Regions from separate parts of the Kitasatospora sp. NPDC048296 genome, predicted to be linked through region 2. Evidence: riboswitches for the same ligand, from Rfam matches in the RefSeq annotation. Region 2 holds a riboswitch; each other region holds the start of a gene.

The links. A riboswitch is a leader RNA that binds a small molecule or an ion and turns the genes downstream of it on or off. The one in region 2 is predicted to bind cobalamin.
Region 1: another riboswitch for cobalamin. It lies ahead of ACGF12_RS19885 (HoxN/HupN/NixA family nickel/cobalt transporter); the one in region 2 lies ahead of metE (5-methyltetrahydropteroyltriglutamate--homocysteine S-methyltransferase).
Region 3: another riboswitch for cobalamin. It lies ahead of ACGF12_RS26395 (cobalamin biosynthesis protein); the one in region 2 lies ahead of metE (5-methyltetrahydropteroyltriglutamate--homocysteine S-methyltransferase).

Annotation. Positions count from the first base shown of each region.
Region 1 covers NZ_JBICZB010000031.1:28,455-35,547, forward strand. The annotation lists gene ACGF12_RS19870 (aminopeptidase P family protein) at 1-500, opposite strand, end outside; gene rpmG (50S ribosomal protein L33) at 729-893, shown strand; gene ACGF12_RS19880 (type B 50S ribosomal protein L31) at 930-1,178, shown strand; gene ACGF12_RS19885 (HoxN/HupN/NixA family nickel/cobalt transporter) at 1,266-2,375, opposite strand; cobalamin riboswitch at 2,407-2,600, opposite strand; gene ACGF12_RS19890 (ArsR/SmtB family transcription factor) at 2,682-3,065, shown strand; gene ACGF12_RS19895 (hypothetical protein) at 3,136-4,809, shown strand; gene ACGF12_RS19900 (AAA family ATPase) at 4,806-6,794, opposite strand; gene ACGF12_RS19905 (Fpg/Nei family DNA glycosylase) at 6,882-7,093, opposite strand, start outside.
Region 2 covers NZ_JBICZB010000121.1:3,479-10,571, forward strand. The annotation lists gene aceB (malate synthase A) at 1-1,446, shown strand, start outside; gene ACGF12_RS36725 (3-hydroxybutyryl-CoA dehydrogenase) at 1,473-2,339, shown strand; gene ACGF12_RS36730 (hypothetical protein) at 2,452-2,589, opposite strand; gene metE (5-methyltetrahydropteroyltriglutamate--homocysteine S-methyltransferase) at 2,599-4,929, opposite strand; cobalamin riboswitch at 5,086-5,328, opposite strand; partial or broken gene ACGF12_RS36740 (phosphatase PAP2 family protein) at 5,426-5,542, shown strand; gene ACGF12_RS36745 (ketose-bisphosphate aldolase) at 5,612-6,454, opposite strand; gene ACGF12_RS36750 (1-phosphofructokinase family hexose kinase) at 6,445-7,093, opposite strand, start outside.
Region 3 covers NZ_JBICZB010000051.1:47,278-54,370, forward strand. The annotation lists gene ACGF12_RS26390 (cobyric acid synthase) at 1-1,149, opposite strand, end outside; gene ACGF12_RS26395 (cobalamin biosynthesis protein) at 1,146-2,267, opposite strand; cobalamin riboswitch at 2,366-2,497, opposite strand; gene ACGF12_RS26400 (helix-turn-helix domain-containing protein) at 2,704-3,396, shown strand; gene ACGF12_RS26405 (alpha/beta hydrolase family protein) at 3,511-4,665, shown strand; gene ACGF12_RS26410 (hypothetical protein) at 5,358-6,683, shown strand; gene ACGF12_RS26415 (phosphatidylcholine/phosphatidylserine synthase) at 6,781-7,093, opposite strand, start outside.

The sequences.
Region 1 (7,093 bases), on a different contig from region 2:
ACCAGGATCGACTCCAGCAGCTCGCCGAGCGCCTGGTCGGCGATCTCGGCGGCGATCCGCAGGTCGGCGATCTCGCGCTCGTCCTTCACCACCCGCAGCCGCTCCACCACCTGGCCGAGGTCCGCCAGCCGGGCGCCCTCCGCCAGGTTCCCCACCGCCCGGTGGCGGGTGACGGTCAGGTCGTGCTCCTCCACCGCCAGGTCCCGCACCCCCAGCCGCGCGGCCGCGGCCGTGGCGGCCAGCGCGGTGTCCGCCCCGGCCGGTACCGGCATCTGGGTGACGTCGGCGGTGATCAGGTGCTCCCCCGAGTCGTCCGGCGGCAGGTCGTCCGGCACCGCCAGCAACGCCCGCTCCCTGGTCAGCAGCAAGGTCGCCCCGCACGGCGCGCAGCCCGTCAGGTACCGCACGTTCGCCGCCCGGGTGACCAGCGCCGCATCGGCCCCGGCCACACTGCAGTGCTCCCGCACCCGCTCCCGCCGCCCCGTGTACGCATCGGCCATGCGTCGAGCCTACGAACCCCCGGCCCGAACCGCCCGCCGAGCACCCCCAGGGGAGGGCGACGGTCGCACGCCACTGCCCGTTCTCGGCCATCGGACCTTCCCTCGCGCGCCTCCGGGAATGGGCGGGACGGAGTTCATGTTGAGGTCAGATGAAAACGACTTCCATTTCGGTGTACGGTTTCGACCCAGCCCCTCGAACCCGGCACCCGAGGCCCAGGAGGACACCCCATGGCCCGCAGCGAACTACGCCCCGTGATCAAGCTCCGCTCCACCGCCGGCACCGGCTACACGTACGTGACCCGCAAGAACCGCCGGAACGACCCGGACCGGATGGTCCTGCGCAAGTACGACCCGGTCATGGGCCGGCACGTCGACTTCCGCGAAGAGCGCTGAACGAACACCCCGCAACCACCCCGGAGGAGCCCAGCCATGAAGTCCGGAATCCATCCCCGCTACCGCCCGGTCGTCTTCCGCGACAAGGTCGGCGGCCTCGCCTTCCTGACCCGCTCGACGGTCACCAGCGACCGCACCGTCGAGTGGGAGGACGGCAACACCTATCCGGTGATCGACGTCGAGATCTCCTCCGCGAGCCACCCCTTCTACACCGGCCAGTCCCGGGTGCTCGACACCGCCGGCCGGGTCGAGCAGTTCCGCCGCCGGTACGGCGACCGGCACTGACCACGAGCGAAACGGCGCCTCCCCGCCCGGGGGAGGCGCCGTTTCGGCGTTCGGAAAGGACCTCAGCGCGGCGGCGGGACCGACGGGCTACTCCGCGGGCGTCCAGCGCTTCTCGACCCCGGCCAGCTTCCAGTAGGCGATCGCGATCGCCCACACCACCACGAACAGCCCGGCGATCGCGTATCCGACGTTGTCCAGCGAGATGTCCGCGATGAACCCGGTGACCGGGTCGGTCAGGTCGAGCTTCTCGTGCAGCACCCCGACCAGCTCGATGGTGCCGATGATGAAGGCCACCGCGATCGACAGCCCGGTGATGGTCAGGTTGTAGTACACCTTGCGCACCGGGTTGGAGAACGCCCACTGGTACGCGAAGTTCATGAAGGTCCCGTCCAGGGTGTCGAACAGGCTCATCCCCGCCGCGAACAGCAGCGGAAGGCAGACGATCGCGTACCAGGGCAGCCCTGCCGCCGCACCCGAGCCGGCCATCACCATCAGGGTGACCTCGGTCGCGGTGTCGAAGCCCAGGCCCAGCACCATGCCCACCGGGAACATCTGCCCGGGCCGGGTGATCGAGCGGGTCGCCCGGTTCAGCACCCGGGCCATGAAGCCGCGCGAGTTGAGGTGCTCCTCCAGCTGCGCCTCGTCGTACTTCCCGGCCCGCATCGAGCGGAACACCTTGAGGATGCCGACCAGCGCCGCCAGGTTGAGCGCGCCGATCAGGTAGAGGAAGGCGCCGGAGGCCGTGGTGCCGACCAGCCCGAGCCACTTGTGGGTGGCCGAGTCGTCGTCCATCAGCGTGTTCGCCAGCTGGGCGCCGCCCGCCACCAGGGCGGCCATGAGGACCACCATCGAGGAGTGCCCGAGGGCGAACCAGAACCCGACCGAGACCGGCCGCTTGCCGTCCGCCATCAGCTTGCGGGTGGTGTTGTCGATCACCGCGATGTGGTCGGCGTCGAAGGCGTGCCGCATGCCGAGGGTGTAGGCGGTGATACCCAGGCCCACCCCGAAGACCTGGGTCCCGACGGCGTAGTTGTGCGGCGCGACCAGGAAGACGAGCGTCCCGAAGGCCACCACGTGCATGGCCAGGATCACCCCCATCAACCCGGCCGTGCGGATGGTGTCCTCGCGCTTCCATCTGAAGGTGGGCAGGACGGAGGGGGCCGCCTCCGTGGGAGTGGCGGTTTCGGGCAGGGTCATCTTCGGATCACGCTCCAGCACCTCGTGGAAAGACTTCGTGAGATGCCGTGGCCGGTCTCCTGGCTTACGGGGCTTCCGGACCCGCCTTCCCAGGCGCACGAGGCGCCCAGTGGCATGTGGGTTCGGACAACTCTCCCCCGATCACAGTGGCGAGGGCCGCTCCGGACTGGGACCCCTGAGGGTCCGTCACCGGTCTTCCCGAGCACCACGGCGGGGAACACCGTAGGGGCAGTCCACCACCCTCGCAAGGTTGCGCACCTGTGCAGGTGTCCAGGATCACAGGTCGTGAGCTGCCAGAATGTCCGCATGCATCTCGTACCGGCCGACCGCGCGGGCCACCGCACCATCGACGGACACCGGGTCTGCGAGGCCATCGCCGCCATCGGGGACACCGCCCACGTCCGGACCTGGGCCGAGCGGTTCTCCCTGCTCGCCGACCCCGGACGGCTCGCCCTGCTGCTCGCCCTGCACCGGGCCGGGCCGCTCGCCGTCAGCGACCTCGCGGTCGCCACCGGCATGCGCGACCCCGCCGTCTCCCAGGCCCTGCGACTGCTCCGCACCGCGGGCGCGGTCACCGGGGACAAGGACGGACGCGTGGTGCGCTACCGGCTCGTGGACGACAGCATGCGCCCCCTCCTCGACGAGTGCGCCGCCGGAGAACACCACGAACCCACCGCAGCGGCGGGCTGACCGACACTCGGGCCCGACCGTCTCTCGCAAGGGGCACCCCGGGAGCGGCCCGGATGAGTACGATCATGAGGTGCCGTCCCACCCCCACGTCTGGCCCGCCGACCGCTGGAACACCCGCCCGGTCAAGGCCCGCGTGCTGGCGGTCGCCCGCACCCTCACCTCGGCGACCCGGGTCCTGGACGTCCTCACCCTGCTGAACCAGGACGGCATCGAGCGGTACTTCACCGTCAACCCCGGCTCCGCCTTCGCCGACCGCGGCCTCACCGACTACCTGCGCGGCCTGCCCGGCTACACCGTGCTGGAGTGGGAGGACGCCGTCCGCCGCCGCTTCGACCTGGCCGTCGCCTGCGCCGTCCACGCCTCCATGCACCGGCTGGACGCCCACCTGGTCGTCCTCCCGCACGGCGCCGGCTACAACCGTCTGGTGACCGAGTCCACCGGCGACACGGTCAGCGCCGCGGGCCTGTCCCGCAACGAACTCACCCACCGGGGGCGGGTGTTCGTGGACGTCCTCGGCCTCTCCCACCCCGAGCAGCTGGACCGGCTGCGGGTCTCCTGCCCCGAGGCCCTGGACGTCGCCCGGGTGGTCGGCGACCCGTGCTTCGACCGGATCCTCGGCAGCGAACGCTCCCGGGACGCCTACCGCGCCGCACTCGGAGCCGTCGACGGCCGCCGGCTCGTCGTCGTCAACTCCACCTGGAGCGGGCACTCGTTACTCGGCCGCCGCCCCGACCTGCCCCGCCGCCTGGTCCGCCGGCTGCCCGCCGACGAGTACACGGTGGCCGTCGTGCTGCACCCCAACATCTGGAGCCGGCACGACCCCGAGACGCTGCTCGACGACGCCCGCCGGATGGGCCTGCGGCTGATCCCGCCGCACCAGGGCTGGCAGGCCGCGCTGGTCGCCGCCGACTGCCTGATCGGCGACCACGGCTCGGTCTCCGTCTACGGCGCCGCCCTGGGCCGCCGCACCCTGCTGGTCGCCACCGGCGCCGCCGAACTCGACCCGCACTCCCCCAGCTACGCCTTCGGCCAGGCCGCGCCCGTCCTCGACCCGGACGGCGACCTCGCCGCCCAGCTCGAACAGGCCCTGGCCCGGGACCCGGCCGACCTCACTGACATCACCGACCGCTCGCTCGCCCACCGCGGCGAATCCGCCCGGCTGCTGCGCCCGCTGCTCTACTCCTTCCTGGAGCGCCTGGACGAACCCGAGGGCGAACCCGTCCTGCCGCCCTACCCCAAGCCCGTCCCGCGCCCCGGCGGCACCGACCGGCCCACCGCGTACGACGTCGAGGGCAAGAGCGAGGGGACGGAGGTCAGCCTGCGGCGCTACCCCTTCGACCCGAACGACCCCACCCCGCGCGGCTTCCACGCACTCACCGACGACCACCCGGGCGACGCCCTGCGCTACACCGCCGAGGTCCTCGCCCGCACCGAGCCGCACGCCGAACACCCCGCCACCCACTGGCTCGCCGACACCGCCGCCGAACTCCCCGGCCTCGCCGTCGCGGTGGCCGCCCTCGGCCCGGCCCGCCACCTGCTCAGACTGCACACCGGCCGGCTGCTGGAGGCCCTCGCCGAACGGGACTTCGGCCGTGCCGAGCCCGTTCTCGACCCGCTGCTGCTCGGCTCCGCCGTGGCCTCCTGGCTCGCCGACGGCGGCGACCCGGCCGGCCTGCCCGAACACGGCCTCACCGTCCGCACCGGCGAGCACCGCACCCAGGTGTCCTTCCGGACCGGCCCTTAGGGCCGCAGCTCCCGCAGCCGGGCGCGGCTGCGCTCCGCCAGCTCCGGGTCGTCCAGCTCCTCGGCCAGGGCGACCAGCAGGGTGTGGGCCTGGGCCTCCTTGGGGTACTGGCTCAACTCCCTGGCCTTCCGAACACAGGCCTCGGCCTGGGTCACGGCGACGTCGAGCTGTCCGAGAGCGTGGTGTGCCCGCGCTCGAACCAGCGGCAGCTTCATCAGCATGTCGAGGTCCTCGGTGCCCTCCGCCCGCGTGGCGGCCTCGGCAAGGACGGTCAGCGCCTGCTCGGGGCGACCGTCGGCGATCAGCGCCTGCGCGAGGTGGTACCGCTGCACGATCTCGCCGTGATCGTCGCCCCGGTTCTCCTCCAGTGCCAGTGTGAACCGCTCCACTGCCCGCCCCGGCCGTCCGTCAGCGAGGCACAGCAGGCCGTCCATCTCGTAGAGAACACCCACGACGAGGCGGTCGGTCACCAACGGAACCAACTCGGTGGCGCGCGCCAACTGCTCGGCGGCGAGCAGGTACTCCTTACGCTCGTAGTGAGCGCGGGCAAGCTGGTTGCGGAGTCGGACCACAGCGTTGGGCTGGTTGTCCCACTGAGCCGACTCAACACCGAGCCGGTGGGTGGCGATCAGGTCCTGGTAGTGCTTGCGGTTGTGGTAGAGCGGCCAGAGCGACTCGCAGATCCGCCACACTTCGCCGTGCCATCGCTGCTCGGCGGCCGTCTCCACCACCGCGCGCAGATTGGCACGCTCCGCCTGCATCCATTCCAGTGCCTCCGCATAGGAGCCGAAGCCCGGCAGACCCTCGCCGCCCGGGTCCTGCAGCCGCAACCGCGCCCCCATCGCACGGTCCGCCAGCGACGCGCGCCCCCGGAAGTACGCCACCACGCGAGCCAGGATCTCGGTCCGGTTCGGGAGCTCACGGGTCCGGTCGTAGGCGTGCAGCCGCACCACGTCATGAGCCCGGAAGCGTTCCTCTTCGTCGTCGTCCACCACCTCATCGAGCAGGTGCACGGCGCGGAGCTCGTTCAGCGCTTCCCGTGCCTGCTCGACTCCCACCGCGCAGGCCAGTTCGACCGAGACGAAAGGTCCCGGGTGCACACCGATCAGGTGGTAGAGAGCCCGGCCCTCCGACGAGAGTCGCTCGTAGACCAGGTCGTAGGTCGGGCGAAGGTTTCCCTCTTCATCGTTCAGCATGACCAACCGGCCCTCCCGGTCGTGCAGTTCGGCCACCACCCGGCCAACTGCCAGCCGATCGCGGTCCAACAGCTGGCTCCCGACCGCATTCAGCGCGAGCGGTAGCCCGCCGCACAGCTCGACCAACTCCGCCAACTCCTGGTCGGTACCCCGCTCTGCACCCAGCCAAGCCCGCACCAGATCGGCGCCGGCCGCCGCGCTCAACGGCCCGAGCTGCCGCACCTCGGCGCCGTCCGTCCGCAGCGCGGGCAGCCGCCGCCGACTCGCCACCACCACCAGCCCGCTGGACGGGAGCAACGCCCGGACCTCGGCTGCGTGTTCGACGTTGTCCAGGAAGAACAGGCAGCGGCGCTCGGCGGTGACGGTACGGAACTCGGTGAACCGCTCCGCCTCCACCGCCGGGGGCTCCGCGCCGAGGGCACGCAGGAATCCGGCCAGGAGTTCGGCGAGGTCCACCCCGCCCTGGTGCCGGTAGGCCTGGAGATCGGCGTAGAGGTCGCCGTCCGGGAAGTGCGACCGGTGCTCCTTGGTGAACCTGGCGATCAACTCGGTCTTCCCGACCCCGCCGAGTCCGGTGATCACGACGATGGCCGGCTCACCCTCGTCGAGCCGATCGAGCGCCCCGGTCAGCGCGGCGAGTTCCGGCTCGCGGTTGACGAAGGGGCCGTGCGGCGACCGGACCTGACGTGGCCTCGGCACCGGATCCGGCTGGTGGAAGTGCACCGACCCGATGCTGTCGGCCTGCACCACGTGGCCGCCCACCGTGGCGCCTGACACGGTGTTCGTCACCTCGCGCCGATCCATCCACGTGCTCCCTCCGGCCGGTCTGGGCCCAGCCTACGGGCCGGGCCTGCGGCCGGTGGGCGGATCAGCCGTTCAGGCCGCCTGGCAGGTCGGGCACCAGAACAGGTTGCGGGCGGCGTGCTCCTCGGTCCGGACGTCCGTACCGCAGACCAGGCAGGGCATCGCGGCGCGGCGGTAGACGTACACCTCGCCGCCGTGGTCGTCCACCCGGGGCGGACGGCCCATGGCCTCCGGGGTGTGCTCGGGGCGGACGGTGTCGATCCGGCCGGCGGCGACGCCCTCGC
Region 2 (7,093 bases):
GCCGGCGGGACCCTGGACTTCCTCCCGGAGACCCGCGTCGTCCGCGAGGACTCCAGCTGGCGAGTGGCCGGCCCCGGGCCCGGCCTCGCCGACCGCCGGGTGGAGATCACCGGCCCGCCCGAGCGCCGGATGGCCGTCAACGCCCTCAACTCCGGTGCGAAGGTGTGGCTCGCGGACTTCGGGGACGCCACCTCCCCCACCTGGCACAACCTCATCAACGGCCAGCTGAACCTGATCGACGCGATCGAGCGCCGGATCGACGACACCACGCCTGAGGGCAAGCGGTACCGGGTCGGGGACACCCCCGCCACCATCGTGGTCCGCCCCCGCGGCTGGCACCTCGACGAGGCACACCTGCTGATCGACGGCCGCCCGGCCATCGGCGCCCTGGTCGACTTCGGCCTCTACCTCTTCCACTGCGGCCGGCGGCAGATCGAGCGCGGCGGCGGCCCGTACTTCTACCTGCCCAAGCTGGAGAACCACCTCGAAGCCCGCCTCTGGAACGACGTCTTCGCCTTCGCCCAGCGCGAGTTGGGCATCCCGTACGGCACCGTCCGCGCGACCGTCCTGATCGAGACCATCACCGCCGCCTTCGAGATGGACGAGATCCTCTACGAACTGCGCGACCACGCCGCCGGGTTGAACGCGGGCCGCTGGGACTACCTGTTCAGCCTCATCAAGAACTTCGCCCACCACGGCCCGCGCTACGTCCTGCCCGACCGTGCCACCCTCACCATGACGCAGCCCTTCATGCGTGCCTACACGGACCTGCTGGTGCGCACCTGCCACCGCCGCGGCGCCCACGCCATCGGCGGCATGGCCGCCGCCGTCCCGCAGCGCGACCCGGCCGCCAACGAGGCGGCCCTGACCAAGGTCCGCGCCGACAAGGAGCGGGAGGCCGGCGACGGCTTCGACGGCTCCTGGGTGGCCCACCCCGGCCTCGTCGCCACCTGCCGCACCGCCTTCGACGCCGTCCTCGGCGACCGCCCCCACCAGCTCGACCGCACCCGCGAGGACGTCGAGGTCACCGCCGCCGACCTGCTCGCCGTCCACCGCCTCTCCCCCTGCCTGCCGACCGACCACGGGCTGCGTTCCAATGTCGCCGTCGCCCTGCGTTACCTCACCGCGTGGCTCGGCGGCGCCGGGGCGGTCGCCGTCTTCGGCCTGATGGAGGACGTCGCCACCGCCGAGATCGCCCGCTGCCAGATCTGGCAGTGGCTGCACCACTGCACCCGGCTGACCGGCGGCTCGCTCGCCACCCCGGACCTGGTGCACCGGCTGATCGACCGCGAGCGGGCCACCCTCATCACCGAAGGCGTCGATCCCGAACTGCTCGACAACGCGGTGCGGATCCTTCAGGAGACCGCCCTCGGCGTCGACCTCCCCGCCTTCCTCACCACCGAGGCCTACGCCCGCCACCTCGTCCGCGTCAGCGCCGCGGCCTGACCCGCCCGCCCACTTCGGAGGCAGCCATGAACGACATCCGCCGCGTCGCCGTCGTCGGCGCCGGACAGATGGGCTCCGGCATCGCCGAGGTCTTCGCCCGCGCCGGCCTGGACACCATCGTCTGCGAGAAGGACCCGGCCGCGCTCCGGGCCGCCCGCGGCCGCATCGACCGCTCCCTGCACCGCGCCGTCGACCGCGGCCGCATCGGTCCGACCGACCGCGAGGACACCTGGGCCCACCTGCTGTTCGCCGACGACCTCCAAGCGCTCGCCGACCGCCAGCTCGTCGTCGAGGCCGTCGTCGAGGACGAACACGCCAAGACCGACGTGCTCACCACCCTCGACAAGATCCTCACCGCCGACGACGCGATCCTCGCCACCAACACCTCGTCCATCCCGATCACCCGCCTCGGCATCACCACCGGCCGCGCCTCCCACGTCCTCGGGCTGCACTTCTTCAACCCGGCCCCGGTGATGCCCCTGGTGGAACTGGTCTCCTCGCTGCACACCTCATCAGCCGTCCTGACGCGCGCCGAGAGCTTCGCACGCGACGTCCTCGGCAAGCACGTCGTCCACTCCCGCGACCGGGCCGGCTTCGTCGTCAACGCCCTGCTCGTGCCCTACCTGCTGTCCGCGATCCGGATGGCCGAAGCCGGCCACGCCACCCCCGAGGACATCGACGCCGGCATGGTCCACGGCTGCGCCCACCCCATGGGCCCCCTCCAACTCGCCGACCTCATCGGCCTGGACACCGTCGAAGCGATCGCGCGGTCGATGTACGAGGAGTACAAGGAGCCGCTGTACGCCGCTCCGCCACTGCTGTCCCGGATGGTCGACGCGGGCCTGCTCGGCCGCAAGACCGGACAGGGGTTCCACACACACCGCGCGGTCTGACCAAGCGCGCCCCGCCGGTGTCCCGGCCTCTGTCGCGGAGGGCCGGACACCGGCGGGGCCTCGTGCTGCCCCCAGCCCTGCTGCTGAGTCCCGCGCCCGAGGTGCGCGGGACTCAGCAGCAGGGTGCGCCGTCCCGGGCCACGGCCACCAGGACGGAGGCCCGCAGGAGGCGCAGCGCCCGGGCGCCCTGCGCGGCCACCAGGACGGGCGGGCGCAGCGCGTGGTCTGCCGCCCGCCCGTCCGGGTTCACGCCGGCAGGTCAGCCGGCCAGTTCCTCCCGCAGCCGGCGGGCGGCGCCGACCAGGCTGTCGAGGGAGGCGCGGGTCTCCGCCCACCCGCGGGTCTTCAGGCCGCAGTCGGGGTTGACCCAGAGCCGCTCGGCCGGGATCGCGGCGAGGCCTGCGCGCAGGAGCTCCACCGCCTCCTCCGTGCTCGGGATCCGAGGGGAGTGGATGTCCCACACGCCCGGCCCGACCTCGCGCGGGTAGCCCGCCTCGGCGAGTTCGCCGGCCACCTCCATGTGTGAGCGCGTCGCTTCCAGGGAGATGACGTCCGCGTCGAGCTCGTCGATCGCCGTCATGATCGCGCCGACCTCCGCGTAGCACATGTGGGTGTGGATCTGGGTGTCGGCCCGCACTCCGGAGGTGGCCAGGCGGAACGCCTCAGTAGCCCAGTCCAGGTAGGCCGGGCGGTCGGCGGCCCGCAGCGGGAGGGTTTCGCGCAGGGCCGGCTCGTCGACCTGGACGACGGCGGCGCCGGCGGCCTCCAGGTCGGTGACCTCGTCGCGCAGGGCCAGCGCCACCTGCCGGGCGGTGTCGCCGAGCGGCTGGTCGTCGCGGACGAAGGACCAGGCGAGCATGGTGACCGGGCCGGTGAGCATGCCCTTGACCGGGCGGTCGGTCAGGCCCTGGGCGTAGCGGAACCAGTCGACGGTCATCGGGTGCGGGCGGGAGATGTCCCCGGCGAGGACCGGCGGGCGGACGTAGCGGGTGCCGTAGGACTGCACCCAGCCGTGCCGGGTGGCGAGGTAGCCGGTGAGCTGTTCGGCGAAGTACTGGACCATGTCGTTGCGCTCGGGCTCGCCGTGCACCAGGACGTCGAGGCCCGCCTTCTCCTGGTACGCGATGACCTCGCGGACCTCCGCCTCGATCCGCTCGCGGTAGGCGGCGGCGTCGATCCGTCCGGCACTCAAGTCGGCTCGGGCGACGCGCAGTTCGGTGGTCTGCGGGAAGGAGCCGATGGTGGTGGTCGGCAGCAGCGGCAGGCCGAGGCGGGCGCGCTGGGCCTCGGCGCGTACGGGGTAGGACTGGGCGCGACGGGTGTCGTCGGGGGTGACGGCGGCGCTGCGGGCGCGGACGGCCGGGTCGCGGGTGATCGGCGAGTTGGCCCGGGAGGCGAGGTCGGCGCGGTTGGCGGCGAGGTCGGCGGCGATCGCGGCGGTGCCCTCGCGCAGGCCGCGGGCCAGCAGTGCGACCTCCCGCGCCTTCTGCTCGGCGAAGGCGAGCCAGCGCAGGATCTGCGGGTCGACGTCGCGCTCCGCGGAGGCGTCCAGCGGCACGTGCAGGAGGGAGCAGGACGGCGCGACGTCGACCCGGTCGGCGAGGCCGAGCAGGGTCGCGAGGGTGGCCAGCGACTTCTCCAGGTCGTTGATCCAGATGTTGCGGCCGTCGACCACGCCCGCGACCAGCCGCTTGCCGGGCAGCCCGCCGGCGGCGGCGAGGTCGTCCAGGTTGGCGGCGGCCGGGCCGGTGAAGTCCAGTGCCAGCCCCTCGACCGGGGCCTTGGCGAGGACAGGGAGCGCCTCGCCGAGGCGGTCGAAGTAGCTCGCGACCAGCAGCTTCGGACGGTCGGCCAGGGCGCCGAGCTCGCGGTAGGCGCGGGCGGCGGCACGCAGTTCGATCGTCCCGCGCTCGGCCGGGGTGCGGTCCTGGACGAGCGCGGGCTCGTCCAGCTGCACCCACTCGGCGCCCGCGGCCTTCAGGTCGGCGAGCAGCTCCGCGTAGACGGGCAGCAGCCGGTCCAGCAGGGTGATCGGCTGGAAGTCCTCGGCCACGCCCGGGGCGGGCTTGGCCAGTAGCAGGTAGGTGACCGGTCCGACCAGCACCGGGCGGGCGCGGTGGCCGAGCGCGAGCGCCTCCCGCAGTTCGGCGACCGCCTTGGCCGGGTTGGCGGCGAAGGCCGTGTCCGGCCCCAACTCGGGCACCAGGTAGTGGTAGTTGGTGTCGAACCACTTGGTCATCTCCAGCGGCGCGACGTCCTGGGTACCGCGCGCCATCGCGAAGTACCCGTCCAACGGGTCCGCCTCTACGGCGGCCCGGTGCCGGGCGGGGATCGCGCCGACGGCCACCGAGGCGTCCAGCACGTGGTCGTAGAACGAGAAGTCGCCGGTCGGGACCTCCCCGACACCGGCTTCGGCGAGCTGTGCCCAGTTCTCGCGGCGCAGCCCGGCGGCGGTGGCCTGGAGCTCCTCGGCGGTGACGGCACCCTTCCAGTAGCCCTCGATCGCCTTCTTCAGTTCCCGGCCCTGGCCCTGGCGGGGGTATCCGTACACGGTGGCGAGAGTTGCCGCGGCTGCGGACTTCGTGGTCAAGGGACTCTCCTTCGCGAGCCTGATTCCTCATGGTCCCGGGGACGGGACGAAGGCGCGAAGGGATGACGAACCCGGCGAGCGACCGCACATGGGGGCGGCTTCGCCTGGTATGGTCGCCGACCCGCCCTCGAGGTCACCGGATGGCCGCGCGCGATCGGTCGCACGCGGGCAACGGGCAGGTCTTCGGACTCGCGGGCACACCCGCCCTGACCTTCCAGGGACGAACACCTACTGGCCGTCGCTTCCCGGACCCGTTCCGGACCCAGTGCGTATGACGGCGGTCGTTCCCACTCACCGCTGCGGGGCAGTCCCGGACTGGCCAGTTGAAAGGCGTCACCGGGTTCCCTCTTACGACACCCCGCCTGGCGGACGGGGCGAACCAGTTGCCCGGCCAGCCTAAGGCCAATCCCCCGCTGCCCGGCCGGAGAATCACTCAAGCATCCACATACTGAGACGAGGTCAGGCGCGAGGACGTCCGCCCGCGGCCACGCCGATGATGAAGGTGCTGTGCTTGCTGCATCCGGCTTTCACGCCGACCTCGATCGTGGCAACGGGCAACCACTGGGTCCTGGACGCCTTCGGCGGCCTCGTGGCAGCGGTGGCGGGTTTCGGGCGGTGAGGCCCGAACAGCACGACAGCGAGGCCCGTCCCATCGGGGACGGGCCTCGGCTCATCAGCAGCGTCAGGCCGTCGGAGCCTTGAGGACGCGCAGCAGGCGGGTGACCTCGGTCGCCATGGCGGTTCGTCCGGAGCCGAGGTAGCGGCGGGTATCGACGAGTGACGGGTTGTCGTCGAGGGTGCGGCGCACGGCGGTGGTGAAGACCTGGTTGAGGTGGGTGGCGATGTTGACCTTGGTCATGCCGTGTTCGACGGCGCGGGCGAGGTGTTCGTCGGCGACGCCGGAGGAGCCGTGCAGGACCAGTGGGACGGGGACGGCGTCGCGTAGTTCGGCGATCAGGTCGTAGTCGAGGACGGCGTCGCGGGTGAGCATGGCGTGGGAGGTGCCGACGGCGACGGCGAGGGCGTCGACGCCGGTGGCGGCGACGAAGGCGGCCGCCTCGGCGGGTACGGTTCGGGCGCCGGGGGCGTGGACGCCGTCCTTGCCGCCGACCTCGCCGAGTTCGGCCTCCACCCACACGCCCGCCGCGTGGCAGCGGGCGACCACCTCGGCGGTGGCGCGGACGTTCTCCTCGTAGGGCAGTACGGAGGCGTCGAACATGACCGAGGAGAAGCCGAGTTGGACGGCCTCGGCGACGAGGTCGGTGGAGGTGGCGTGGTCGAGGTGGACGGCGACGGGCACCGCGGCGGTGCGGGCGGTGGCGAGCACGGCGGAGGCTATCGGGGTCAGCGCCCCGTGGTAGCGGACGGCGTTCTCGCTCAGCTGCAGGACCACCGGGGCGCCGGCGGCCTCGGCTCCGGCGACGATGGCCTGGGCGTGTTCGAGCTGGATGACGTTGAACGCGCCGATGCCGCGCGCGGCATTCGCCGCGGGAGTGACGATGTCGCCGGTTCCGGTCAGGGGCACGGGTTGAACTCCTCAGCTGCGAAGGGTGCGAAGGGTTGGACGTCCACCCGGGGCCGCAGGGCCCGGTGGACGTCGGGGTCGAAGTCGCCGGCGAGCGGTGCGGCGACGGCGGCCGCGGACAGCGCCACGGCCTCGGCGAGCCGGTCGGGCCAGGGGGCGCCGGTGACCAGGCCGAGGGTGAGTGCGGCCACCGCGGCGTCGCCGGCGCCGGTGGGGTTGCCGGCCAGCCGCTCGGGTGGGCGGGCGCGCCAACTGCCCTGCGGGGTCACGGCGATGAGGCCGTCGGCACCGAGCGAGGCGACCACCGCGCCGGCTCCGGCGGCGCGCAGCGCCCGGGCGGCCGCCGCCGGGTCGGTCAGGCCGGTGGCGGAGGCGAGTTCGTCGGCGTTCGGCTTGATCAGGGCCGGTCCGACGGGCAGCCCCGCACGCAGGGCCGTTCCGTCGGCGTCGAGCACCGCCGGGACGCCGCGTGCGTGCGCGAGCCCGAGCAGGCATGCGTAGGCGTCGTCGGGGACGCCGCGTGGCAGGCTGCCGGAGAGGACCACCGCCGTGGCCTCCGGTAGCAGCTCGTCGAAGTGGTCGAGGAACCGCGCCCACTCCTCGACCTCGACCACCGGACCGGGTTCGAGCAGGATCGTG
Region 3 (7,093 bases), on a different contig from region 2:
CTCGCCGACCGGCCGCGCCAGCACCTTCTCGGCGCCGAAGCGCACCCTCGTCGGCAGCAGCCCGAGCGCGTCGACGACGCCCGCCCTGGACTCCACCTCGTCGTCGATCGAGCGCGCCAGCATCTGGTACCCGCCGCAGACCCCGAGGATCGGCAGCCCGGCCGCCGCCCGCGCCTTCAGCGCCGGCTCCAGGCCGCGTTCGCGCAGCCAGGCGAGGTCCGCCACGGTGGCCCGGGTGCCGGGCAGCACCACCAGGTCGGCGTCGGCCAGCTCCTCCGGCCGGGTCGCCCAGCGCACCAGCACGCCCGGCTCCTGCGCCAGCGCGTCCACGTCGGTGAAGTTGGACAGCCGGGGGAAGCGCACCACGGCCACCCGCAGCACGTCCGCCCCGAGCGGCCCGCGGCTGTCGACCCGGTCCACCACTGTCGACAGGTCGAGCGAGTCCTCGGCGTCCAGCCACAGGCCCGGCAGCATCGGCAGCGTGCCCAGCACCGGACGGCCGGTCAGCTCGTGCAGCATCTCCAGCCCGGGCGCCAGCAGCCGCGCGTCGCCGCGGAACTTGTTGACGAACCAGCCCGCCACGTGCCGCTGGTCCTCGGCCGACAGCAGCGCCAGCGTCCCGTACATCGCGGCGAAGACCCCGCCGCGGTCGATGTCGCCGACCACCACGACGGGCAGTCCGGCGGCAGTGGCCAGGCCCATGTTGGCGATGTCCCGGTCGCGCAGGTTGATCTCGGCGGGCGAGCCGGCGCCCTCGCAGACCACCACGTCGAAGCGGCGGCGCAGGTCCGCCAGGCACTCCAGGGAGCGTTCCAGCAGGACGGGCTTGCGCTCCCGGTAGTCCAGCGCGCCGACCTCGGCCACCGGCCGGCCGAGCAGCACCACCTGGCTGCGGCCGTCCGCGCCGGGCTTGAGCAGCACCGGGTTCATCGCCGCCTCCGGCTCCACCCGGGCGGCCTGGGCCTGCATCGCCTGGGCGCGGCCGATCTCGGCACCGTCGGCGGTGACGAAGGAGTTCAGCGACATGTTCTGCGCCTTGAACGGCGCGACCCGCACGCCCTGGCGGGCCAGCCAGCGGCAGATCCCGGCCGTCACCACACTCTTGCCCGCGTCCGAGGTCGTCCCGGCGACCAGCAGCGCGTTCGTCATGCCCCACCCCTCTTCATCAGGAGCCGCAGCAGGACGTGCCCCGCGACCGTCGTACCCAGCGCCAGCGCGCCCACCCGCCGGGACAGCGTGCAGGCCCGCTCGATGTCGTCCACCGTCACCGGCCGCAACTCCGCGCCCAGCACCGGCCGGTGCTCCACCCTTTCCCGTGGCTCCGCACTCGCCTCCGGGCGCTCGTGGTCCGGCGCCGACGTTCGCCCTCCTTGCCCGCCCTCGGGCAGGAGGGGCCCACCCTCCGGCGCTCTCTCCTGCGTCGGTCGCTTGTCGTTCGTCGCTTTCGGCACCGGCGCGCCCTTCGGCTCGTGCGGGTACCGGAGCGTGCCGCCCAGCCGCACGCCCACCGCGCCGGCGAAGGCCGACTCGGCCTGGCCCGCGTTCGGGCTCGGGTGCGCGGAGCGGTCCCGCCGCCAGACCCGCCAGGCGGTCCGGGGCTCGGGTGCGGCGGCCACCGTCAGCAGCGCGGTGAGCCGGGCGCCCGGCCAGCCGGCCACGTCGTCCAGCCGGGCCGAGGCCCAGCCGAAGCGGGCGTAGCGGGGCGAGCGGTGGCCCACCATCGCGTCCAGGGTGTTCACCGCGCGGAAGGCCAGCAGGCCCGGCGTGCCCGCCAGGGCGCCCCAGGTCAGCGCGTTCACCACGGCGTCGGCGGTGTTCTCGGCCACCGACTCGACCACGGCCCGGGCGATCTGCTGTTCGTCCAGCGCGCTCGGGTCCCGCCCGCACAGGTGTGGCAGCCGTTCCCGGGCAGCCGTCAGATCGCCCGCGGCGAGGGAGCGGCCGATGGTGCGCGCCTCCCGGGTCAGCGAGGTGCCGCCGAGTACCGTCCAGGTCGCCGCCGCGGCCAGTGCCGCCCGCCCCAGCGGACGGCGTCCCACCGTACGGTCCAGGGCCAGCGCGCCGGCCGTGACCGCGCCCACGCACAGCGCCGTGTACGCCGTCCCGGCCGTGCGGTCGTCGCGCCACAGGCGCCGTTCGAGGCGGGTCGCGGCGCTGCCGAAGAGCGCGACGGGGTGGCCGCGGCGGGGGTCGGCGAAGCGGGCGTCGACGGCGTAGCCCGCGACGGCGCCCAGCGCGAAGGCGGCGGCGCGGGTCAGCGGGCGCACGGCGGTGGGCAGCTCGGGGTCCGACGGGGCGGGGCAGGCTGCATCGCGTGCGTGTCCTCACTCAGGGTCCGCGCCCTGGATCGACGTACCGGGGGCGAGAGTCTCCTGGCTTCCGGGTCGGACGCACCCCCGGGCCTTCCAGCGGCTTCTGACGGCCCGCCGTGACACCTTCCGAGCGTGCTCCCCGGTGACAGTGGCGGGACCGCGCCGGATTCGCACCGGCTTCCTCTCCATGCCTCCGTTTGGCGCAAGGATCCCATCACGCGGCCGATCCACGCGTCAACCGAGGTCACGGAGGGGTTGGTCACACGGCGGCCGCACGGCGGCCGGGTGCCGTCACTGTGCGATCGCCCAGCGCGGCGGAGGGCCCGTCAGTCCCGCTTCGTGCGTTCCGGGGCTGGGGGCGCGCCGAGGGCCGCGCCTACCGTTCGGTGCCATGCGCCGCAGAAAGACCCCCGCCGCCGCCCCGCCCCCGGTGCCGTTCTCGCCCGAGGCCGCACGCGCCCACCGGGTCGGCCTCGGCCTGACCCCCGAACAGGTCGCCGAGGGCATGGCCGCCCACGGCGTACGGCTGCTGTTCGGCCACGTCCTCGCCTGGGAGAACGGCGACCTGAGGCCCGGCGAGGCCGAGCTCATCGCCCTCGCCCGCGCCCTCTGGTGCCCCGCCGCCGACCTGATGGGGGCCCGCCCGACGCGCCTGCGGGACCACCGCATCGCCCGCGAACTCGGCCAGGAGACCGTGGCCGAACGCGTCGGCATGTCCCTGCCCGCCTACCAGCAGGCCGAACTGACCGGCCACTGGGACGGCGACCCGGACCAGACCCACGCCCTCGCCCAGGTCCTCGGCCTGCGGCTGACCGAGCTGGTCGAGGCCACCGGCCGCGCCGAGGCCCTGGACCGGCTGCTGCGCCAGTGCGTCGCCGGCCGCTGGCAGCCCCATCTGCGCGCCCTCGCCCGTCTCGTCCCCGTCCCCGAGCCGGACCTCGCAGCCGTCCTCCCCGTCCTCCACCAGGAACACCACGTCCCCACCCACTGGGGCACCCCCAGCGTGCCCAGCGCCCCCGCCCCGCCGCTCACTCCCCGGTTCTGGCAGCTGCTCGCGGCCCAGCCGACGGCCGTTCCGGTCTGAGGCTCCTCTTCCCCCCGTGCCCCGGATGGCCCATTCCGGTGGCCTGGGGAGCACGACCCTGGTGAACTGGTGTACGAACACCGTCCGGGTCCGTGAAGCAGAGCGGGGAACGATATGCGTTGGCGAACCGCAGCGGTCGTGGCCGCCGCCGCCGTCGGGGCCGGGGCCGTCGTCCTGGTGATCGGCCGCCGGGCCTCCGAGCGGATGGTCCATCCGGGCGCGGGGCCGGGTGCGGGACCGGGTGCGGGGCCGGGGGTGGGGGTGGCCGTGCAGGAGTCCGGGCCCATCCTGGTGCAGAGCCTCGCCGCCGGCCGGGTCACCTTCACCCGCCGCCCCGAGAGCCTGCGGCGCGGCCGCTGGGCCGTCGAGTGGGAGGGCGGCGGGCACGCGGTGGTCGAGGAGATCCTGCACAGCGACGAGCAGGGCGTCACCCGGCGGCTGGTCCGCGCCGACCGGGGCACCCTCACGCCCGGCACCGAGGTGCACTTCACCCCCCGCGTGCTGCTCGGCGACCCCTCCGAGGCGCTCGGCCTGGCCTTCAGTGACACCAGCGCCGACGGCGAGCTGGGCGCCCTCCCGGCCTGGCACCTCGACGGCAAGCGCGGCACCTGGGTGATCCTCGTCCACGGCACCGAGGCCGACCGCCAGCAGACCCTCCCGGTCCTGCCCGTCCTCGACCGCCTCGGCCTGCCCGTCCTCGCCGTCACCTACCGCGGCGACGCGGGCGCCCCCGCCTCCCCGGACGGGTTGAGCCACTTCGGCGCGACCGAGTGGCGCGACGTCGAGTCGGCGATACGGCTGGCGCTCGACCACGGCGCGGGCCGGGTGATCCTGTACGGCTGGTCGTTGGGCGCCACCATGGTCCTGCACGCGGCGGCCCGCTCCGCGTGGGCGAACACCATCAGCGGGCTGATCCTCGACTCGCCCGTCCTCGACCTGCCCGCCTCCGCCCGCCGCGACGCCGCCCGGGCCGGCTTCACGGGCGTCGCCGCCGAGCTGGGCGCCCTGGCCGCCGAGGGTCGCACCGGCGTCGACCTCGCCGACTTCGCGCGGCTCGCCGAGGGCGCGGACCTGCACGCCCCCACGCTGGTGCTGCACAGCCCCAGCGACCGGATAGCCCCCTTCGGCGCCGCCCAGCGCCTCGCGGCCGCCCGCCCGGACGTGGTCAACCTGCAGGCCTTCCCGGGCGCCGACCACGCCGCCCTGTGGAACTCCGCCCCCGACCACTACACCGAACTCCTCCGTCGCTGGCTCACCCCCCTGCTCTGACCGCGCCTGCCCCGGCTTCGGGGGCCAAATCTTGGCCCTGTGGGTGAGGGTCGGCCCATCCGACTTCCCCCGCGACAGCCCACCCGACCGCCCGTTGCCGCCCCGGGAAGCACCACCGGCCCGGGGCGGCCGCGGCTCCGCCCTGCCGTCCGCGCGACCCCCGTTCGATTCGCTGTCCGGATCGCGCCCCCGGCGCGGCTCCCGCTCGCGCACCAGAAGTCGGCCCGGTCGACTTCCCGTGCCGAAACCTCCGTCCCCCGGCACATGCCGCCTGGCCGGATCCCCGCCCACCGCGCCTCCGCACACCCTCCGTACACGCCCGTCCGACACGCAGCGTGACCGGCCGAACGAGCACCGCGACGCCCGGCCGCAACCCTGGCATGGTCCCGCCACACGTTTCCAGCCAGGCGGTTTGCCACTGTTGCCCGATCTTGCGGAGGTGCCGTCCACGGTCTCCCGGTCGTACGGACAACCGGATGTGACAGAAGGCCGGTACAAGGGGAAGACTGCTCGACGTGACGTCTCGGAACCCGCGCGACCGTGATGCCCCGCTCCCGCCGACGATCGGTACCGGTGCGACGGTGACCCGTCTCCCGGGTACACCCCACCGGCCCTCCGGTGGCAGGCCGGGCGGGGCCGGTGTACCCCGGCGACGAGGGCCCGCGCCGGCGCCAGGGCGGGGCCGGGTTCCCGTGCCGGACGGCTTCCCCGCGCCGGCCGAGCTCGCACCGCTGGCCCGCCGGATGCTGGTGGACGCCGTCCGGATCGCCCGCTGGGCCGGGGAGCTGGACGAGGTCGACAAGCGCGGCGAGCTGCTCCCGGAGGACGCCCGCGCGGCGGGCCGGGCGCTGGCCATGACGGTCGGCGCCGCCGCCAAGGCCTGGGGGCAGGCGCTGCTGGTCGGCCTGGTGGAGGCCCGGGACGGCGGCGCTGGCCCCGGCTGGCGCCTGCACGCCTGGGAGCACGACGACGAGGCCGTGGTGCGCGGCTGGTCCGGGCTGTTCGACGCCTGGACGCTGCTCGCCCCGGTGCCGCCCGCCGCGCTGCGCGGGGTGTTCGCCGTCCTGGCCGGCCAGGCCGTGGACCAGGCCCCGCAGCTGCTGTCCTTCCTGCACCTGGTGGACGGCCCGGTGGCCGAGAGCGAGCTGCTGGAGCTGCTGCGCCGCGGCCTGGACGAGCGCCGGGTCGGTACCGGCCTCGGCGGCCCCGGCCTGTCGCCCGTCCCGCACGCCGCCTCGGCCGTCTCCGCCGTCCGCGGCACCTGCCGCGAGCCGCAGATCGACACCCCGGCCTCGCCCTCCGACGTGGCCGCCGTCCTGGACTGGATGCTGGACGGCCTGGCGGCGGTCGGCGCCGTGGTGCGCAGGAACGATGCCGCTGAGCTGTCCCCGCTGGGCCACTGGGCGGTGCGGGCGAAGCTGGAGGAGATCTGCACGGTCGCCCAGACCGCGGCCGGGCACATCGAGCAGAGCGCCTTCGAGCTGCTGAACGCCTGCGCGGACTACTCGCCGGGCCCGGCCCGGGCCGAGTTCCGCGCCTGGGTGGCGGCCCGTCCGGCGGACCGCGCGGTGGCCGAACTCCTGGAGGCGGCCCAGGGCGACGACGCGCTGGTGCGCGGCCTCGCCTTCGAGGCGCTGCGGGTGGCCGGGGGACCGGCCGAGCAGGCGGTGCGGGCCTCGGTGGACGAGCCGGTGCTGCGCCCGTACGCGCTGCTGTGGCTGGCGGAGCGCTCGGACGAGGGCGTCTCCCCGGCGGACGTGCTCGGTGCCGAGGACGCCGCCTGGCTGTGGGTGGACACCGCGGCCGCGGTGCTCGACCACGGCGAGACGGAGCTGCTGGTGGGCCACGTCGAGGGCGCCTCGGCGGGCGACCCGGTGCGGCTGTTCGCCCGGGCCCGGCAGTCGGGCCACCCGCGGGCGGCCTCCGTGCTGACCGCGGTCTCGGGCGTGCACCCGGACCCGGGCGTGGCCCGGGCGGCCCGCCGCTCCGCCTTCAGCGTCCACACCGGCGGTGCGTAGCCGCTCCGCCCACACCGGCGGTGCGTAGCGAACCCGGAAACGAGGAAGGGCCCGGAACCATCAGGTTCCGGGCCCTTCCCGTACGTCACGAAGCGGCTCAGCCGAGCCGCGACTCCGCCCGTCGGGCACGGACGTCGCCGACCTTCTGCCCGACCTTGCGCCGGATGACCAGCAGCGGCGCCATCGCCGCGAGCGTGATCTGGGCGAAGGCGCCGACGTGCATCAGGGTGTCGCCGCCGGGCAGGCCGGTGGCCCAGGCCGCCAGGCAGCCGATGGCGACGACCACCCAGCACAGCGTGGCGGTGGCCAGCAGCCCCTGCGGCTTCGGGTACTCGATCCGGCTGACCATGAGGTACGCGGCGCCGAAGATGGCGAGCAGACCGGGCAGGAACGGCGGGTCGAGCAGCACG